DNA from 2 places in the Arthrobacter sp. 01N444 genome. Region 1 is predicted to be linked to the other one. Evidence: riboswitches for the same ligand, from Rfam matches in the RefSeq annotation. Region 1 holds a riboswitch; the other holds the start of a gene.
What was found. A riboswitch is a leader RNA that binds a small molecule or an ion and turns the genes downstream of it on or off. The one in region 1 is predicted to bind glycine.
Positions count from the first base shown of each region.

Region 2: linked by a shared signal. The riboswitch ahead of gcvP (aminomethyl-transferring glycine dehydrogenase) and the one ahead of gcvP (aminomethyl-transferring glycine dehydrogenase) in region 1 are both predicted to bind glycine.

Region 1 is NZ_JBFTRB010000026.1:30,433-39,198, reverse strand. Features, by position in the region: gene gcvT (glycine cleavage system aminomethyltransferase GcvT) at 1-594, opposite strand, end outside; gene gcvP (aminomethyl-transferring glycine dehydrogenase) at 605-3,451, opposite strand; glycine riboswitch at 3,504-3,611, opposite strand; glycine riboswitch at 3,613-3,710, opposite strand; gene AC1DKN_RS20505 (hypothetical protein) at 4,147-4,974, shown strand; partial or broken gene AC1DKN_RS20500 (SDR family oxidoreductase) at 5,109-5,495, opposite strand; gene AC1DKN_RS20495 (DUF6308 family protein) at 5,763-6,374, opposite strand; gene AC1DKN_RS20490 (TrlF family AAA-like ATPase) at 6,729-8,766, shown strand, end outside.
Region 2 is NZ_JBFTRB010000022.1:70,659-79,424, reverse strand. Features, by position in the region: gene gcvH (glycine cleavage system protein GcvH) at 1-69, opposite strand, end outside; gene gcvT (glycine cleavage system aminomethyltransferase GcvT) at 590-1,738, opposite strand; gene gcvP (aminomethyl-transferring glycine dehydrogenase) at 1,751-4,672, opposite strand; glycine riboswitch at 4,712-4,826, opposite strand; glycine riboswitch at 4,828-4,926, opposite strand; gene AC1DKN_RS19375 (TetR/AcrR family transcriptional regulator) at 5,177-5,716, opposite strand; gene AC1DKN_RS19370 (MFS transporter) at 5,784-7,370, shown strand; gene AC1DKN_RS19365 (Dps family protein) at 7,507-7,986, opposite strand; gene AC1DKN_RS19360 (sigma-70 family RNA polymerase sigma factor) at 8,153-8,766, opposite strand, start outside.

The DNA.
Region 1 (8,766 bases):
ACCGGTGCGGGCGAGGAGCAGATCTTGTCCGTTGATCTGAACCTCAACCGCAGCGTAGTACTTCAGCTCGGTGACCAGGACATGCTGCTCGGCCGGGACCAGCGTCAGCAGGATGGCTTCGGCGTTCGGGCCCTGGACGGCGATCAGCGAGAGCTCGGCGGAAACGTCTTCCACCGTCACGTCGAACCCGCCTTCTTGGGCAGAACCGGCCCTTTCGGCCAGTGCCGCGGCCACGACCTTGGCGTTGCCTGCGTTGGGGACCACCAGGTACTTGTCCTCACCGCGGCGGTAGGAGATGAGGTCATCGATGATGCCGCCGTCTTCCTGGCAGATCAGCGAGTACTTCGCCTTGCCGACGGCCACGGCCGACAGCTTCCCGGCCAGGGCGTAGTCGAGGAACGCCGCGGCGTCCGGGCCGGTGACCCAGACTTCGCCCATGTGGGAGAGGTCGAACAGGCCCGCGGCGTTGCGGACGGCGTGGTGCTCGGCGAGTTCGGAGCTGTACTTCAGCGGCATCTGCCAGCCGCCGAAGTCCGTGAAGGAGGCGCCGGCCTTTTTGTGCTGCTCGTAGAGAGCGGTGTAGTTCTCACTCATCAGAAAATCCTTAGTTTTCGAATTCGGAAAGCGGCGGGCAGGAGCAGACCAGGTTGCGGTCTCCGGCGGCGCCGTCGATGCGTCCGACCGGCGGGAAGTACTTGTCCTGCCTGAGTGTGTGGACGGGGAATGCGGCCTGCTCACGCGGGTACTCGCGGGTCCAGTCGGTGCTGACGACGGCGGCTGCCGTGTGGGGTGCGTTGCGCAGCGGGGAGTTCTCCACCGTGAAATCGCCGTTGGAGACCTGGTCGATCTCCTGGCGGATGGTGATCATCGCCTCGATGAAGCGATCGATCTCCGCAAGGTCCTCGGACTCGGTGGGCTCCACCATGAGGGTGCCCGCCACGGGGAAGGACAGTGTGGGGGCGTGGAAGCCGAAGTCGATGAGGCGCTTGGCCACGTCCTCGGCGGTGACGCCGGTCCTGGCGGTCAGTTCACGCAGGTCCAGGATGCACTCGTGGGCCACCAGGCCGCTCTCCCCCGTGTAGAGCACCGGGAAGTGCTCATCCAGCCGGGATGCGATGTAGTTCGCCGCGAGCAGCGCGGACTTGGTCGCCTCGGTGAGGCCCTGGCCGCCCATCAACTTCACGTACGTCCAGGAGATCGGCAGCACACCTGCAGATCCGTACCGCGAAGCGGAGATGGCAACTCCCTTTCCCGGTTCGACCTTGTTCGCGTCCCCTGGCATGAACGGCGCCAGGTGCGCTTTGGCGGCCACGGGGCCAACGCCCGGTCCGCCGCCGCCGTGCGGGATGCAGAAGGTCTTGTGCAGGTTCAGGTGAGAGACGTCGCCGCCAAACTTGCCCGGCTGGGCCAGCCCGACGAGGGCGTTGAGGTTGGCGCCGTCGACGTAGACCTGGCCGCCGGCGGCGTGGATCGCGTCGCAGACCTCGCGGACGTCGGCGTCGTACACCCCGTGGGTGGACGGGTAGGTGATCATGATGCAGGACAGCGCGTCCTTGTTCGCCTCGATCTTCGCGGTCAGGTCCGCGTGGTCGATCGTGCCGTCCGAAGCCGTGGCCACCACCACGACTTTCATGCCGGCCAGCACCGCGGAGGCCGCGTTCGTGCCGTGCGCGGAGGCCGGGATGAGGCAGATGTTGCGCTGGGCCTCCCCGCGGGAGTGGTGGTAGCCGCGGATGGCCAGCAGGCCGGCGAGCTCGCCCTGGGATCCGGCGTTGGGCTGGATGGAGACCTGGTCGTAGCCTGTGATTTCGGCGAGGTCAGCTTCGAGGCCGCTGACGAGTTCCCGCCAGCCCTCGGTCTGGGAGTCCGGCGCGAAAGGGTGGATGGAGGCGAACTCCGGCCAGGAGATCGCTTCCATCTCGGCCGTGGCGTTCAGCTTCATGGTGCAGGAGCCCAGCGGGATCATGGTGCGGTCCAGGGCGAGGTCGCGGTCCGAGAGCTTGCGGATGTAGCGCAGCAGCTGGGTTTCGGAGCGGTGCGTGTTGAAGACCGGATGCTGCAGGAAGTCGGAGGTGCGCAGCACCCTCCCGGGCAGCTCGAAGCCCTTGGCCTCCACCACCGGACCGGCGCCAAAGGCGACGACGACCGCGGAGAGGACCTCCGGCGTCGTGGTTTCATCGACGGACACGCCAACTGTGTCCGCGTCGATGAGCCGCAGGTTGATGCCACGGGCCTCGGCGGCGGCGATGACCTTGGCGGCCTTGCCGGGGACGCGGACCGTGAGGGTGTCGAAGAAGGACTCACTCGCCAGTTCCCGGCCGGCGATCTTCAGCGTGGCGGCGAGGGCGCGGGTGTTGTTGTGGACGGTCTCGGCGATCGCCTTCAGTCCGTCCGGGCCGTGGTAGACGGCGTAGAACGAGGACACGATGGCCAGCAGTGCCTGCGCGGTGCAGATGTTGGACGTGGCCTTCTCGCGGCGGATGTGCTGCTCGCGGGTCTGCAGGGCCAGGCGGTACGCCGGGACGCCGGCGTTGTCTTTGGAGACGCCGACGATGCGGCCGGGGAGCGTGCGTTCCATGCCCTCGCGCACCGCCATGTACGCGGCGTGCGGGCCGCCGAAGAACAGCGGCACGCCCAGGCGCTGGGTGGAGCCGACGGCGATGTCCGCCCCCTGCTCGCCCGGAGGGGTGATCAGGGTCAGGGCAAGCAGATCCGCCGCCACGGTGACCAGTGCGCCGCGTTCTTTGGCCTCCGCGATCACGCCGGACTGGTCCCACACCCGGCCGGAAACGCCCGGCTGCTGGAGGACGAGACCGTTGATGTCGCCGTCGGGCAGACCGGCGGAGAGGTCAGCGACCTGCACCTCGAAGCCCAGCGCCTCCGCTCGGCCCCTGACGATGGCAATGGTCTGCGGGAGGCAGTCGGCGTCGAGGACGGTCTTGGCCCCGGCAGCGGACTTGTTTTTGTTGGCGCGGCGCATGAGAAGCACGGCCTCGGCAACCGCGGTGGCCTCGTCCAGGAGGGACGCATTGGCGACGGGGAGCGCGGTGAGGTCCTGGACCATGGTCTGGAAGTTCAGCAGCGCCTCGAGGCGTCCCTGGGAGATTTCCGGCTGGTACGGGGTGTAGGCGGTGTACCAGGCCGGGGCTTCGAGGATGTTGCGGCGGATCACCGGCGGGGTGACGGTGTCGTAGTAGCCCTGGCCGATCATCTGCACGGCCGTCTTGTTCTTGGAGGCGAGCTTGCGCAGTTCGGCCAGCACCTGGACTTCGCTGAGGGCGCTGTCCAGGGTGAGGGGCTTTTCCTGGCGAATGGAATCGGGGACCGCGTTGTCAACGAGGCCATCAACGCTGTCGTAGCCGACGGCCTTGAGCATGGTGTCGATGTCGGCCTGGCGGCGGGCGCCGATGTGGCGGTCTGCGAAGGTGGACGGGGACGATTGAACCGTCATGAGAGGAACTCCATAATTCAGGTGGCATCAAGACGCCACGATGATTCGGGTTCCTCCCCGCTCTGTATTGGACCTGAGAGTTTCCGTTTTGCCCTGCTGATAGCAGCGCGCCACTTGCACCGTCGGTGAGCCCGGTTGCCCGGACTGCTTTCCAGAGTTGCCTTGCCGCGGCGGTACGTGGGCCTGAGAGATTCCTGGGGAGGATTTGCTCCTACGGCGCCTGCTGAACGTACCGGCAGGACTCTCCCGCCGCAGATCATAAGCTGTGCCATTGGTCGGTGACACAGCTCACAATTTATCCGGTTCCCGGGCAGGATGCAAAATTTATTTCAATTGAGTCGCCGTTCCCGCGGACGACGGCGGGAGCTCTTCGCCGTCGTCCGCTTGCGTGGGTGAGGCGCATGAGGGCCGTGACGTTGATCCGGAACACGCGGTCCCAGAGGTCGTCGTCCACCTCGTGGATCGGACCCAGGGGGTTAGTCCATTCGGTGCATTATTCTGGACGGGATAACTTACTTTCTCGTGCGCGTCCCTCCCAGAGCGCTCATACGCTAGGAGCCTCCGTGAGCCTTCCGGATCAAGCGATGGAACAGACAGCTCCCAGCAGACCACGAAGCCTAACTCCCGCCGGGGACACGGCTTGGGGGTGGCTGATCGGGATCCTCGCAGGATTGCTCGGCTTGGGCCCTTGGCTGGTGACCGGCGCACAGCTCCCGTTGCAGAATTTGTGGGGCGCAGAGGTCGCTCCGGACCAGATGCCCGTGTCGTTACTGCCGCTGAGCCAATACGAACTCACCACGATCGTGGCCCTCCTTACCGTGGGAGGTGCGGCGGCCGGACTCGCGGTGCGCATCTGGTCTCCCGCCCGACGGCGACTGGTGACGTGGTGCGCGGCAGCCGGCGTTCTTGTGGTTCAGTGCACGGCGGCCGTCCAGTCCTTCACAGTGCTTGACGGCGGCTTGACGGGCGGAACAACGGCGAGCCTGTACTTCGCCGGGTTACTCGCGGGCGTGACCGCCTCCCTCGCTGCGGCCCTCGTGGCGCACCTGCTGCTCTGTTCGAGGTCACGGAGCCTGGCGGCATTGGCCGCCGGACTCGTGGCGGTGCCGCTCGCTTCGTGGACGGTGGAGTGGGTTGTCGGCTTCGTTGGGCACATCAACGTCCCCGTCACAGTGCCGTCAATCGCTCACTGGATTCCGGCCATCCTCGTTGGTTGCGCCCTGGCATGGTGCGGCCTGCGTCCTGCGCGGCGGACCGCGGTGTGGGCCGTGAACCTTGCGCTGTTGTGGTTGGTTCCCGCCCTGTTCATCTCGGTCAACTACGTCCTGGGGACCCGTATCCTGGCTGGCGACCTGCAGGAGATGCTGTTAATGAGTCGGCAAATCTTGGCGGTAACACTTGGACCCGAGGGCGGAGCAGCTCCCAAAATCTTGCTGGCCCTAGTCATCGCATCGGCGGGGCTGGGTGCCAAATCCATTGCCGCTCGCCGGCGACCGGACGCGCCCACCTTCCCGTCTTCGTAAAATCCGGACTCACCCGCGACGTGTGGACGTGATTGCACCAGCGGATCCGATGGTGCAATCACGGATTTGATCCCAATCCAGCGGGCGACGGCGGGACCTCCCGCCGTCGCCCGCCTGCCGTTTGGTGAGGTGCTTTACAGCGCGGACCAGCCGCCGTCGGAGGCGAGGATGGCGCCGTTGATGTTGGTGCCGTCGTCGCTGAGCAGGAACGTGATGGACGCGGCGAGCTGCGCGGCGGTGGCGGGCGTGGGGACGGTGGCCTGCATCAGCGGGCCGAGGCGTTCGGCCGCGAGCTGGGATCCCCAGGTGGCCACGATGTTGGTGATGGTGGGGCCCGGGGCCACGGCGTTGAAGCGCAGGCCCTTCGGCCCGTACATCACGGCCGAGTTCTTGGTCAGGCCCACGACGGCGTGCTTGGACGCGGTGTAGGCGGCACCGGCGGCGGACCCGCGCAGGCCGGCCTCGGAGGCGACGTTGACCACGGAGCCGGTCCCGGCGTCCAGCATCAGCGGCACCACAGCGGACAAAGGGCCGCCCTTACCTCAATGGGCTATTCAGCCAGTGAGCCCCACTCGGCAGCACTGTGCCGCCTCATGGTTACCCCCTGCAGTCGCGTAAATTCCTGCTCAAGATCCGTCAACCTTTCGAGACGTGCAGAGAGAAAACCTACAGCATCGCCGTCTTCTAGTATTCGAGGAGCTCGTCGTAATATTCCACATCGGTTCCGGCGCTTAGCGATGTGAGGTGTCGGCATCGAACCATGGGCGTTCCCCGTTGGATGTTCTCCCTCAAGCGCTCCAAATGAGAATGTCCGCCAACCGCAGCAGGCTCAACTGACGACCGTCCGGCGTTTTGGTGTTGTCGGCAAGGGGCTGCAACCAGTCCTGGTTCTCACGAATGTCTTTCCAAAGTGCCGCTCGCAGCTGCACCGATTCGGTCTTCTTCACGCCATAAAACTTTCTGACTCGAGAATCATTGATCGGAACAATTGACGGTCGACGACGGTGGAGCACCTTCGAAACGGTCACGGGAGTCCAGTTCTTCACATCTGTGGTGGCGTCGTTGGCCGCCGCAAGGCTCCCGACAGCCGCTTCGAGCGCGTCCAAGGACTCATAGGACTCCAGCGGTTTCGCCTCCTTGAGATCTCGAAGAGCCGCGTCCAACGCCAAACGCAGTCGTTGTTCAGAACCCGAGCCCTCGGCAAACAGTGGAATAACCTCCTTCCATGTCAGCCGCAAGCTCAAGAGGTTTGCCGCTAGTACGTCTCCGGCACTCAATGGAACATCCATGTCGCCCTGAACGTCGTAAGTCCAAAACGCAAAGTGACGCGCAGGATCCGTGTAATGACCAACCTTTTCAGCGGCTGTCGCCTCCAATGCAGCCAGGCTCCGAGATGACATGAATGGCGCTCCTCTGCGGATGGTGGCCCCCAAGGTGAGCGCCGATCAATCTGAACTGTAAGGGGGTGCGTGGGTTCATGATATGTCCGGCACGCCAAGCAACCCATAACCGCCTCTGGGCGCCTTCTGAGCGCAGAGTCCGCTGGCATCGGTCTTGCCCGCCTCCTGGAACCGCGTCCTCTACAACTTGGGGGAGCATTGTGTACCTGAATCATTCGGCGCACCGCATATGTCGCTGGCGTCCGATTGGTGCAATGTGCAACCCATAGAATCACATTGGTGGGATTCCGATGCCACCACCGAGTTCGACTGGCATCAGCGCGGAAATTCGATAGTGACCTAGATGGGGGAAATATGTACAGAGATGTTGGAGCCAGTTGGTGGAAGGTGGACTTCCACGCCCACTCACCAGCTTCGTTTGATTACGGTGCGGAGAAGGAAGGGGGCTCGAACGCAAACAAACCAACCTTCGTGGAATGGCTCCAGACCTACATGGACGCCGGTATCGATGCCATCGTAATAACCGACCACAACTCTGCCGAAGGCATAGATCAGGCACGCGAAGCTCTCAAGGCCATGCGCCCAGCCGAAGGACCAAGACTGGAATCGGCTCCCCCGAGTACATATCGTGAAATCGCGCTGCTTACCGGTGTCGAAATCACCGTTGCCACCGGAATCCACCTTCTCGGTGTGTTCGACACGGACACCCAACCAAGCGTCGTCACGAAGGTCCTCACCCTCGCAGGCTATGACGGTAAATACGGACATAGCCGCGAAGCAGCACCGAAGTCGATCAGCGACGTAGCGCGAATTATTCATGACAACGGCGGCCTCGCTATCCCAGCACATGCCGACGGTCCCGCTGGACTCCTGGGCCAGACTTCCACCGGACTGGCGGAGGTCGAGAAGAATGCTCCAATCTTCGCAATTGAGACTACCGACCCAGAAACCAAGTTTGACCTGGCCGGTTTCCGAAAGTTGGTCCGCGTTCTAGGATCTGACGCGCACCATCTTGATGGAAGCGCGTGCCCCGCGGAAGAAACGGCTAAGTACCCCGGCACCCACTTCACTTGGGTAAAAATGGAAAACCCTTCGCTTGCGGGCATTCGCAACGCGCTCTCTGACGGACCGAATGCAATCAGGCCCTCTGACTCCCACGGGAATATGGCCGATAGCCCGCACGCACGCATCACTGGAATAAAATTCGGTGATACCGAGCTGAAGTTCAATCCGTGGCTGAATACAATCATCGGCGGCCGAGGTGTTGGAAAATCCACCGCGGTTGAACTGATTCGAGTTGCTTTAGATCGCTTTGGGGAGCTCCCTTCGGAGCTTGCGGATGACCTTCAGTGGTTTTCTCCACATGGAAGGACGAGCGGCGAGCACCGCGCGTGGTCGAAGCAGGGCCCTCCAGAAGTGACCTACCTCAAGGACGGCCACACGTATCGAATCTCATGGGATGAGACGCAGGGGACCAAAGTCGGAGAGATTTGTGACGGATCCTGGAAGGACGTACCTGGCGACATCAAGACTAGATTCCCTATAAGAATTTACAGTCAAAAACAGATTTTCGAACTTGCTAAAGAGCCGCAGGCACTTCTCGGAATTATTGACGCAGCGCCTGAAGTTAACTTTGCATCCTGGTCGAGTGAAAATCAGCGAATCCGAGATGAGTACCGCAAGCTGGTCGCTGAGGCAGACGGCTACCGCGACCTGATTGCGGACGGCGCCCGAATTGCTGGTCAGATCCAGGACCTTGAACGTCGAATTTCTGCTGCCGAGACACTTTCAACTTCGCCGGAAGTCCTTGAACTCCGAAAACTTCAAGATGTCGCTGCGGTTCTGAACCGAGCCTTGGATGAGTCGCAGGAATTCGCCGCACTGATTCAAGGGCTCCAGAGTAAACTTCAGATTTCCCCGGCTCTTCAGGACAGCGTCCTCAAGGAAGATGAGACTCTCGCTGACGCTGTAGACGCAAGCCTCCTCGCCATGTCCGATACTTGCAATTTCATCGAAGCGTTGAATAAACAGATCGACAATACGCTCAGTGGATTACGAGAAGCAGCGAAAAACGCCGATCTTGTGGGTCGCGTAGCGCGCATCCAGCAACGGATAGCCGACGAAGCCGGAGGGCAGTCATCAGTATCCCTACTTGAGACTCTGACCCAAGTCTCCGCATGGACGGACCAGGCGAATGAGGCACGCAAAGAACAAGCCGACATCGACCAGGCGAAAAAGTTGCTCGCTGATATCGAACCGAAAATCCGGGAACAACGAGCGGCTCTTGTACGAAGTCGGCAGGATCTATCGCTTCGTCGATCTGAATACTTAGCTTCACTGGAGGCTTCGACTCCGAACGTAGAAGTTCGACTTCACTCCATGGGCAACAGTT
Region 2 (8,766 bases), on a different contig from region 1:
GTTTCCGGCCTCGCGGGCAACCCACTCGTGCTCGTCGGAGTACTGCAGTTCAGGGGCAACTTTTGCCATGTGTTTTTCCTTTACGTTTGAAAAGTCGTGGGCCACAACAATTGTGGTGGGTTGGGTGGCGGATGAGGCAATTCCTCCGCGTGCTCGCTCGTCCCTCGCTTAGACGCACGCTTCCGGAATCCCCTCACCCGGCGCTATTCAGTTCAGTTTTTGGGGCCAGCCGTTTCCCCGGAAGAAACAGTGGCTTTTCGATATCTTCCAGAGCCGGGGTGCTCCGAGGCTTCAAGGGTGTCATCAAGCTCAACCCCCAATGATCGGGCTTGGGACAGTCCTACCCCGCGGCAGGCGCTACATCCCCCAGCACTTTTGCTTTCGAAGGCGCCCCAAACGACGCTTGGAACTCGAGGTGAGTTGAACCCGAGGTGAGCTGCAGGGCCCCTTCGGGCCCGACATCCGGGAGCATGCGTCTAAGGGAGCGTTACGTCCGCTCAGCGGGCGTCTTCGCGACCGAGCATGCAGAGGATGCCGGGTCCGACGGGCTGACGCAACCACAGTCACGCAGCCCCCGGGACAGCTTCGGCTACTTTTGGCGCTTGTAGAAAGGCAGTGCGACAACTTCGAAGGGTTCGGCCTTGCCGCGGAGGTCGATGTCCAGTGCGGTGCCGGGCTCGGTGAATTCGACGTCGACATAGGCCATCGCGACCGGGTAGCCGAGGCTCGGGCTGGGCTGGCCGGAGGTGACTTCGCCGACGACGTTGCCGTCCTTGAGGACCGGGTAGTGGCCGCGGCCGGCCCGGCGCCCGAGGCCCTTGAGCCCGACGAGCTTGCGGCCCGTCGTGGCGCCGGCGCCGGTTTCCTTCTTGGCGGCCAAGGCGGCCTTGCCGATGAAGTCGCCTTCCTTGGACAGGGCGACGACGGGGCCCAGGCCGGCGGCGAACGGATCGCCCTCCAGGGAGAGCTCGTTGCCGTAAAGCGGCATGCCGGCCTCGAGACGGAGCGAATCGCGGGACGCGAGCCCGGCGGGGGTCAGCTCGCCGTCCTCTGCGATGGCGACGAGCGCCTGCCAGAGGGCGGCGGCGGCGTCGTTCGCGACGAAGATCTCGAAGCCGTCTTCACCGGTGTAGCCGGTGCGGGCCAGCAGGAGGTCCTGGCTGGCTCCAGCGAACATGAACGGGACGTCCACGGCGGCGTAGTACTTCAGGCCGGTGACGAGCTCGTGCTGCGCGGCGGGGACCAGGCGCAGCAGGATCTCCTGGGCCTTGGGTCCCTGCACGGCGATCAGCGAGGTCTCAGCAGAGGCGTCCTGGACGGTGACGTCGAATCCGCCGTCCTTTCCGGAACCGGCGCGCTCGGCCAGGGCCGCGGCGACGACCTTCGCGTTGCCGGCGTTGGGGACCACAAGGAATTTCTGGTCGCCGCGGCGGTAGGTGATGAGGTCATCGATGATGCCGCCGTCCTCGTTGCAGATCAGCGAGTACTTGGCCTTGCCAATGGCCATCGCCGAGATCTTGCCCACGAGGGCGTAGTCCAGGAAGGCTGCGGCGTCGGGGCCGGTGACCCAGACTTCGCCCATGTGGGAGAGGTCGAACAGGCCCGCGGACTTGCGGACGGCGTGGTGCTCGGCGAGTTCGGAGCTGTACTTCAGCGGCATCTGCCAGCCGCCGAAGTCCGTGAAGGAGGCGCCGAGCTTCTTGTGCTCTTCGTAAAGTGCCGTGTAATTCTCATTCATCGGTGGCTGTCCCTAGCTGTCAGAGTCGGAGTTGGCGGAGTCGTCGGAGTGGACTGCTGTGTCTTCTTCGAAGGCCTCGAGGGGCGGGCACGAGCAGATCAGGTTGCGGTCCCCGGCTGCGCCGTCGATGCGGCCGACGGGCGGGAAGTACTTGTCCTGCTTGAGCGTGTGGACCGGGAAGACGGCCTGCTCACGCGGGTACTCGCGGGTCCAGTCGGTGCTGATCACGGCAGCGGCGGTGTGCGGGGCGTTGCGCAGCGGGCTGTGCTCCACGGTGAAATCGCCGTTGGCCACCTGGTCGATCTCGGCGCGGATGGCGACCATGGCCGTGATGAAGCGGTCGATCTCGCCCAGGTCCTCGGATTCGGTGGGCTCCACCATCAGGGTGCCGGCCACCGGGAACGCCAGGGTGGGGGCGTGGAAGCCGTAGTCGATCAGGCGCTTGGCCACGTCCTCGGCGGTCACGCCGGTCTTGGCCGTGAGTTCGCGCAGGTCCAGGATGCACTCGTGGGCCACCAGGCCGCCTTCGCCGGTGTAGAGCACCGGGAAGGAGTCGTTGAGGCGGGCCGCGATGTAGTTCGCCGCGAGCAGCGCGGACTTGGTCGCCTCGGTGAGGCCGCGGCCGCCCATCAGCTTCACGTAGGCCCAGGAGATCGGCAGCACGCCGGCCGAGCCGTAGCGGGAGGCGGAGATCGGGGTGCCGTCGGCGCCGTTGGCGGGATCAGCAGCGTTGCCCGGCATGAACGGGGCCAGGTGCGCCTTGGCCGCGACCGGGCCGACGCCCGGTCCGCCGCCGCCGTGCGGGATGCAGAAAGTCTTGTGCAGGTTCAGGTGCGAGACGTCGCCGCCGAACATGCCGGGCTGGGCCAGCCCGACCAGGGCGTTGAGGTTGGCGCCGTCGATGTAGACCTGGCCGCCGGCGGCGTGGACCGCGTCGCATACCTCGCGGACATCGGCGTCGTACACCCCGTGCGTGGACGGGTAGGTGATCATGATGCAGGACAGCGCATCCTTGTGCAGCTCGATCTTGGCGGTCAGGTCCGCGTGGTCGATCGTGCCGTCCGAAGCCGTGGCCACGACCACGACCTTCATGCCGGCCAGCACGGCGGAGGCGGCGTTGGTGCCGTGCGCGGAGGCCGGGATCAGGCAGACGTTGCGCTGGGCATCGCCGCGGGAGAGGTGGTAGCCGCGGATCGCCAGCAGCCCGGCGAGCTCGCCCTGGGAACCGGCGTTGGGCTGGATGGAGACCTGGTCGTAGCCGGTGATCTCGGTCAGCTGGCCTTCGAGGTCCTCGATCAGTTCACGCCAGCCGGCGGTCTGGGATTCCGGGGCGAACGGGTGGATGGAGGCGAACTCCGGCCAGGAGATGGCTTCCATCTCGGCGGTGGCGTTCAGCTTCATGGTGCACGACCCCAGCGGGATCATGGTCCGGTCCAGGGCAAGGTCGCGGTCCGAGAGGCGACGGATGTAGCGCAGCAACTGGGTCTCGGAACGGTGCGTGTTGAACACCGGGTGCTGCAGGTAGTCGGAGGTGCGCTCGACGGCGGGGTCCAGGCCGAACGCAGTGTCCGTGCCTGCAGCCGCGGCAGTCACGGACGCGCCGAACGCGGCTATGACGTCGGCGACGACGGCAACCGTCGTGGCCTCGTCGGCGGAGATGCCGACGGTGTCGGCGTCGATGGCGCGCAGGTTGACGCCCTTGGCGTCGGCTGCCGCGATGATCTCAGCTGCCCGGCCCGGCACGGAGACGGTGATGGTGTCGAAGAAGGAGGTGTGCAGCACATCCAGGCCGGCGGCCTTCAGGGAGGCGGCGATGGTCTTCGCGTGGACGTGGACCGACTGGGCGATTGCCTTCAGCCCGTCCGGGCCGTGGTAGACGGCGTAGAAGGAAGCCACGATGGCCAGCAGGGCCTGGGCGGTGCAGATGTTGGAGGTGGCTTTCTCGCGGCGGATATGCTGCTCGCGGGTCTGCAGGGCCAGGCGGTAGGCGGGAACGCCGGCGTTGTCCTTGGAGACACCCACGAGGCGGCCGGGCATGGAGCGCTCGAGCCCCTTCTGGACGGCCATGTAGGCAGCGTGCGGTCCGCCGAAGAACAGCGGCACGCCGAAGCGCTGGGCGGATCCGACGGCGATGTCAGCGCCCTGCTCGCCCGGGGACGTGATCAGGGTCAGGGAGAGGAGATCTGCCGCGACGGTGACGAGGGCGCCGCGTTCCTTGGCGTCGGCGATCACGGCGGTGTGGTCGAACACGCGGCCGGAGACGCCCGGCTGCTGCAGGACGACGCCGTTGATGACGCCGTCGGGCAGGCCCTTGGAGAGGTCGGCGACCTCGACCTCGAAGCCGAGGGCCTCGGCGCGGCCCTTGACGATCGCGATGGTCTGGGGCAGGCAGTCGGCGTCGAGGACGGTCTTGCCGTCGTGCGCCGTCTTGTTCTTATTCGCGCGGCGCATCATCAGCACGGCCTCGGCCACGGCGGTGGCTTCATCCAGCAGGGAGGCGTTGGCGATCGGCAGGCCGACCAGGTCCTGGACCATGGTCTGGAAGTTCAGCAGCGCCTCCAGCCGGCCCTGGGAGATCTCCGGCTGGTAGGGCGTGTACGCGGTGTACCAGGCCGGGGCTTCGAGGATGTTGCGGCGGATCACCGGCGGGGTGAGCGTGTCGTAGTAGCCCTGCCCGATCATCTGCACGGCAGTCTTGTTCTTCGACGCCAGCTTGCGCAGCTCGGCGAGGACTTCGACCTCGCTCAGGGCCGCGGCGAGCGCGAGGTCGGCGTCCTGGCGGATGTCCTTCGGAACGGCGGTGTCCACCAGGGCGTCGACGGTGTCGTAGCCGACAGCCTTCAGCATGGCGTCGACGTCGGCCTGGCGGCGCGCGCCGATATGCCGGTCAACGAAGGACGTGGAGGCTGGGGTAACAGTCACAAGGAACTCCATAACTCAGGCGGCGCAGGGTACGCCACATTGATTCGGGTTCCTCCCCGCTCTGTATTGGACCTGAGAGTTTCCGCGCAGCCCGCGTTTCAGGGCTCCGCTTGCACCGTCGGTGAGCACAGCATGTCCGGGACACGCCTGCTACTTTCCAGAGATGCCTTGCCGCGGCGGTACATGGGCCTGAGAGATTCCTGGGGAGGGTTTGCTCCTACGGCGCCTGCTTGTACCTACTTGCAGGACTCTCCCGCCGCAGATCAAAGGCGTATTTAATTAGGTGTTCAATCGGGGGTGACTACAGTCACAGCTCTCATTGTCCTATGCCGGGCGCGCGTCCGCAAACTCCCTCCCGGCGGCGGACCCAGGTTACGGGCCACGAGCCACCCGGCGGCGAATCCGGCGGCGCGAATTCGCCGGAAAGCCCCGGAGTCGCCGCAACTTTCCGGCGTACTCGAACGCTTCCGGCGAATTCGGCGGGGAGTAGAGGGTCGGAGGGGGTGGGTGTGGGCTTCAGCCGCGCAGGCGCTCGACGGCGGCCAGGAGGCTCTGGACGTCCGCCTCGACTTCCGGCGGCGGCCCGCCGGGACCCCGCGCCAGCATGGCGTTGAAGTACAGCCCGTCCCCCATGCACAGGACGGCCTTCGCCATGGCGGGCCCGACGTCGGCCGCCAGCAGTTCCAGCCAGCTCGCCTGGCCGGCGGCGAAGCGGCGGAGCGTTTCCCCGTGTGCCACCTCGGCGAGCCGCGTGGCCGCCACGAAGACCCGGTCCATGGGCGTGTCCGCCCACACCGAGGACTTGATGAAGTACGCCGCCGCCCCTTCCGGGGCTGCCGCCATGGCCGCAACATCGGCAGCCAGGAGCCGGTCCAGCCGTTCCAGCAGGACCGCGATCATGGCCTCTTTCGTCGGAAAATGGTAGAGCAGGCCGCCCTTGGAGACGCCGGCCCGGCGCGCGACGGCGTCCAGCGTCGCGGCGCGTTCACCGACTTCGATGAGCAGGGATTCGAAGGCATCGAGGACGGCCTCGCGGGCGACGGGTTTCCTGGGCATGCCTCCCATCATGCCTGTCCGCGAGCGCATTTCTTAACTGTACCGTCCAGACGGTACAGTTATCCTTATGAGCATTTCATCGATCACCGTAGCCACCAGCACTCCTGCGGCCACCGGGCCCCGGGCACCGTGGCGTGACTGGGTGGCGCTGGCCCTGCTGATGTTCCCCGTCCTGCTCGTGGCCGTGGACAACACCGCGCTCACGTTCGCCCTGCCGGCCATCGCCAGCAGCCTGACCGCCTCCGGCGTCGAACTGCTCTGGATCGTCGATGCCTATCCCCTGGTCTTGGCCGGACTCCTGGTCGCGATGGGTTCCCTGGGCGACAGGATCGGCCGGCGCCGGCTGCTGTTCGTGGGCAGCGCAGGCTTTGCCGCGGTGTCCGCCGTGACGGCGTTCGCGCCGAGTGCGGAATGGCTGATCGCCGGCCGCGCCGGGCTTGGCCTGTTCGGCGCCATGCTGATGCCATCCACGCTGTCGCTGATCCGGAACATCTTTCCGCAGCCCAACCGGCGCAGGCTGGCGGTGGCGATCTGGGCCGCCGGCTTCTCCGGCGGCGCCGCCCTCGGCCCGATTGTCGGCGGCTGGCTGGTGGAAAACTTCTGGTGGGGCGCCGTCCTGCTGGTCGCGGTGCCGATCATCCTGCCGCTGCTGCTGCTCGGGCCGGCGCTGATCCCGGAATCCCGCGATCCGAAGCCGGGCCGGGTGGACGTGCCCAGCATTGCCCTGTCCCTGCTGGTCATGGTGCCGGTGGTCTACGGGATCAAAGCCCTTGCCACCCACGGGCCGGCTCCCGAGGCCTTCGCGAGTATCGGAACCGGCCTGCTCATGGGCTATGTGTTCATCCGGCGGCAACGCGCGCTTGCCCGTATCCACAGGACAGACCACAGCACCGCGCCGATGCTCGACGTCAGCCTGTTTGGCAACCGGATCTTCAGTACGGCCATTGTGGCCAACGTCCTGGCACTGTTCTCCTTCAACGGCTTCATTCTCTTCCTGGCCCAGCACCTGCAGCTGCTGGAGGGCCAGTCCCCCTCGGCCTCCGGCGTCGCCATGGTCCCGGCCCTCATCGCCACGGTTGTAGCGGGGCTGCTCGTGGTCCCGCTGGTGCGCAAGGTGCGGCCCGGCTTTGTGGTGGCCGGCGGCCTGCTGCTGAGCGCGGCGGGCTATTTCGTGGTGGCATTCGGCGACCACAGCCAGGGCCCGTCGCTGCTCCTTGCCGCCCTGCTGGTGCTCTGCCTGGGGGTGGGGGCCGCGGAGACGATCTCCAATGACCTGATCCTGGGTGCGGCGCCCGCCGACAAGGCAGGGGCAGCCGCCGCTATCTCCGAGACGGGCTACGAAGTGGGGTCCCTGCTGGGTACGGCGATTCTCGGCTCAATCCTGACGGCCTCCTACCAGGGCAACCTCCGGCTTCCCGCGGGCGTGTCCGAACTCGCCCCGGCGGCGGCCACCAGCCAGGCCGGTGAAACCCTGGCCGGCGCTGTGGATCTGGCCCGGATGCTTCCGGCGCCCCTGGCCGAGGCGGTGACGGCGGCCGCGCGCACCGCCTTCGACTCGGGCGTGCACGTCACTGCGTCCATTGCACTGGTCCTGATGTCCGGGGCCTGCGTCCTGGCCGCCGTCGTCCTGCGGTCGGTGCCGAAGGCCCAATAGGGCTCAGCGGCCGCCGTCAGCGTCACGCCGTCGTCAGCACGAAGGGGTTCCAGCCCATAAACAGCAGCGTCCGGCGCCGGGTATCCTCCCGGCGCCGGACGCTGCTGTTTCTTGGGGGGCTGGTGGGAGCCGGTCCCTACTTACTGTCCGGGGTGGTCACGCTGGCGGTGGCCCGCATGGTCTCGGCATTCACCATCCAGGCGTACTGCTCAAACTTGGCGATGAACTCGTGCAGCAGATCCGCGGTGGTGGGATCTTCCTCGTCCACTTCGTCATGGACCTTGCGCATGGTGCCGACGGCCGCCTCAAGCGCGGCGACAATCCGCTCGATGGCGTCCTTCGTGTTGATCAGGCCCTTCGGGAACTCGGCCAGTGCGGTGGACTTGGAAACCGTGGAGCTTCGGCCGTCCGGGAGGGCGTGGAGGGCACGCATGCGCTCGGCAAGGTCATCCGCGAATCCCCGGGCGGCGTCGATGATTTCATCCAGCTGGAGGTGAAGGTCCCTGAAGTTGGTCCCGACGATGTTCCAGTGTGCCTGCTTGCCCTGAACGTGGAGTTCGATCAGGTCCACCAGTACTGCCTGCAGGTTGGTCGTCAATGTTGGTGATGCTTTCATGAATCCTCCTCGATAGAACCGGTGCCGTGCGGGCCGCGCATGCCATTGCTGGCACCCCGGCCGATGCTTCCGACGCTACCGCAGCGCGGCGCCGGGCCGCGATGCTTCTGGGAGGAATTTCTCGGTCAGCTTACTAAGTCGGCTTACTAACCGTTTTGGGGGCGGTTTAGACGGCCTCGTTGAGGATGGGCCCACGCGGGAACACGGCCCGTGTGATGCCGCCGGAGGTGGATTCGGACAGCTGGGTGAGGTAGTCGTTGCGCCGCCTCGGGGTAATCCTGGACTGGGGCTGGAACGGCTGCTCGGGGTCGTCGGCGTAGTGGGCGCTCAGGCCGTCGCGCATGAGCCGGATGGCTTCCGAACGCTGCTGGGACACCGCTGCGTGCGTGGATCCGAGTTCCGCGGCCAGGTCTTTGACCGTGCGGTCTCCGAAATAGATCTCCTCCACCACGTAGCGCATCCGTTCCGGAAGGGATTTCACGGCGGCCCGAAGGTACTGGAGCCGTTCGTCCGCGAGCACGGAGTGTTCCGGGGTGAGGGTTTCGGCGGCCAGGGTGTCCACCACGGCCTCGTCGAGGGGCGTCAATGTGCGCGAGGCATCCGCGAGCGCGGCCTCCACAACGCTCTGCTGGACGCCCAGGGCAGAGGCGATCTCGTCCACTGTGGGGGTGCGGCCCAGGGCGGACGCCAGGGTTTCCTGCACGGACATGGTTTCCTTGATCCGGCGGCGGGCGGATCGGGTGGCCCAGTCGCTGGCCCGCATCTCGTCTGCGAAGGCGC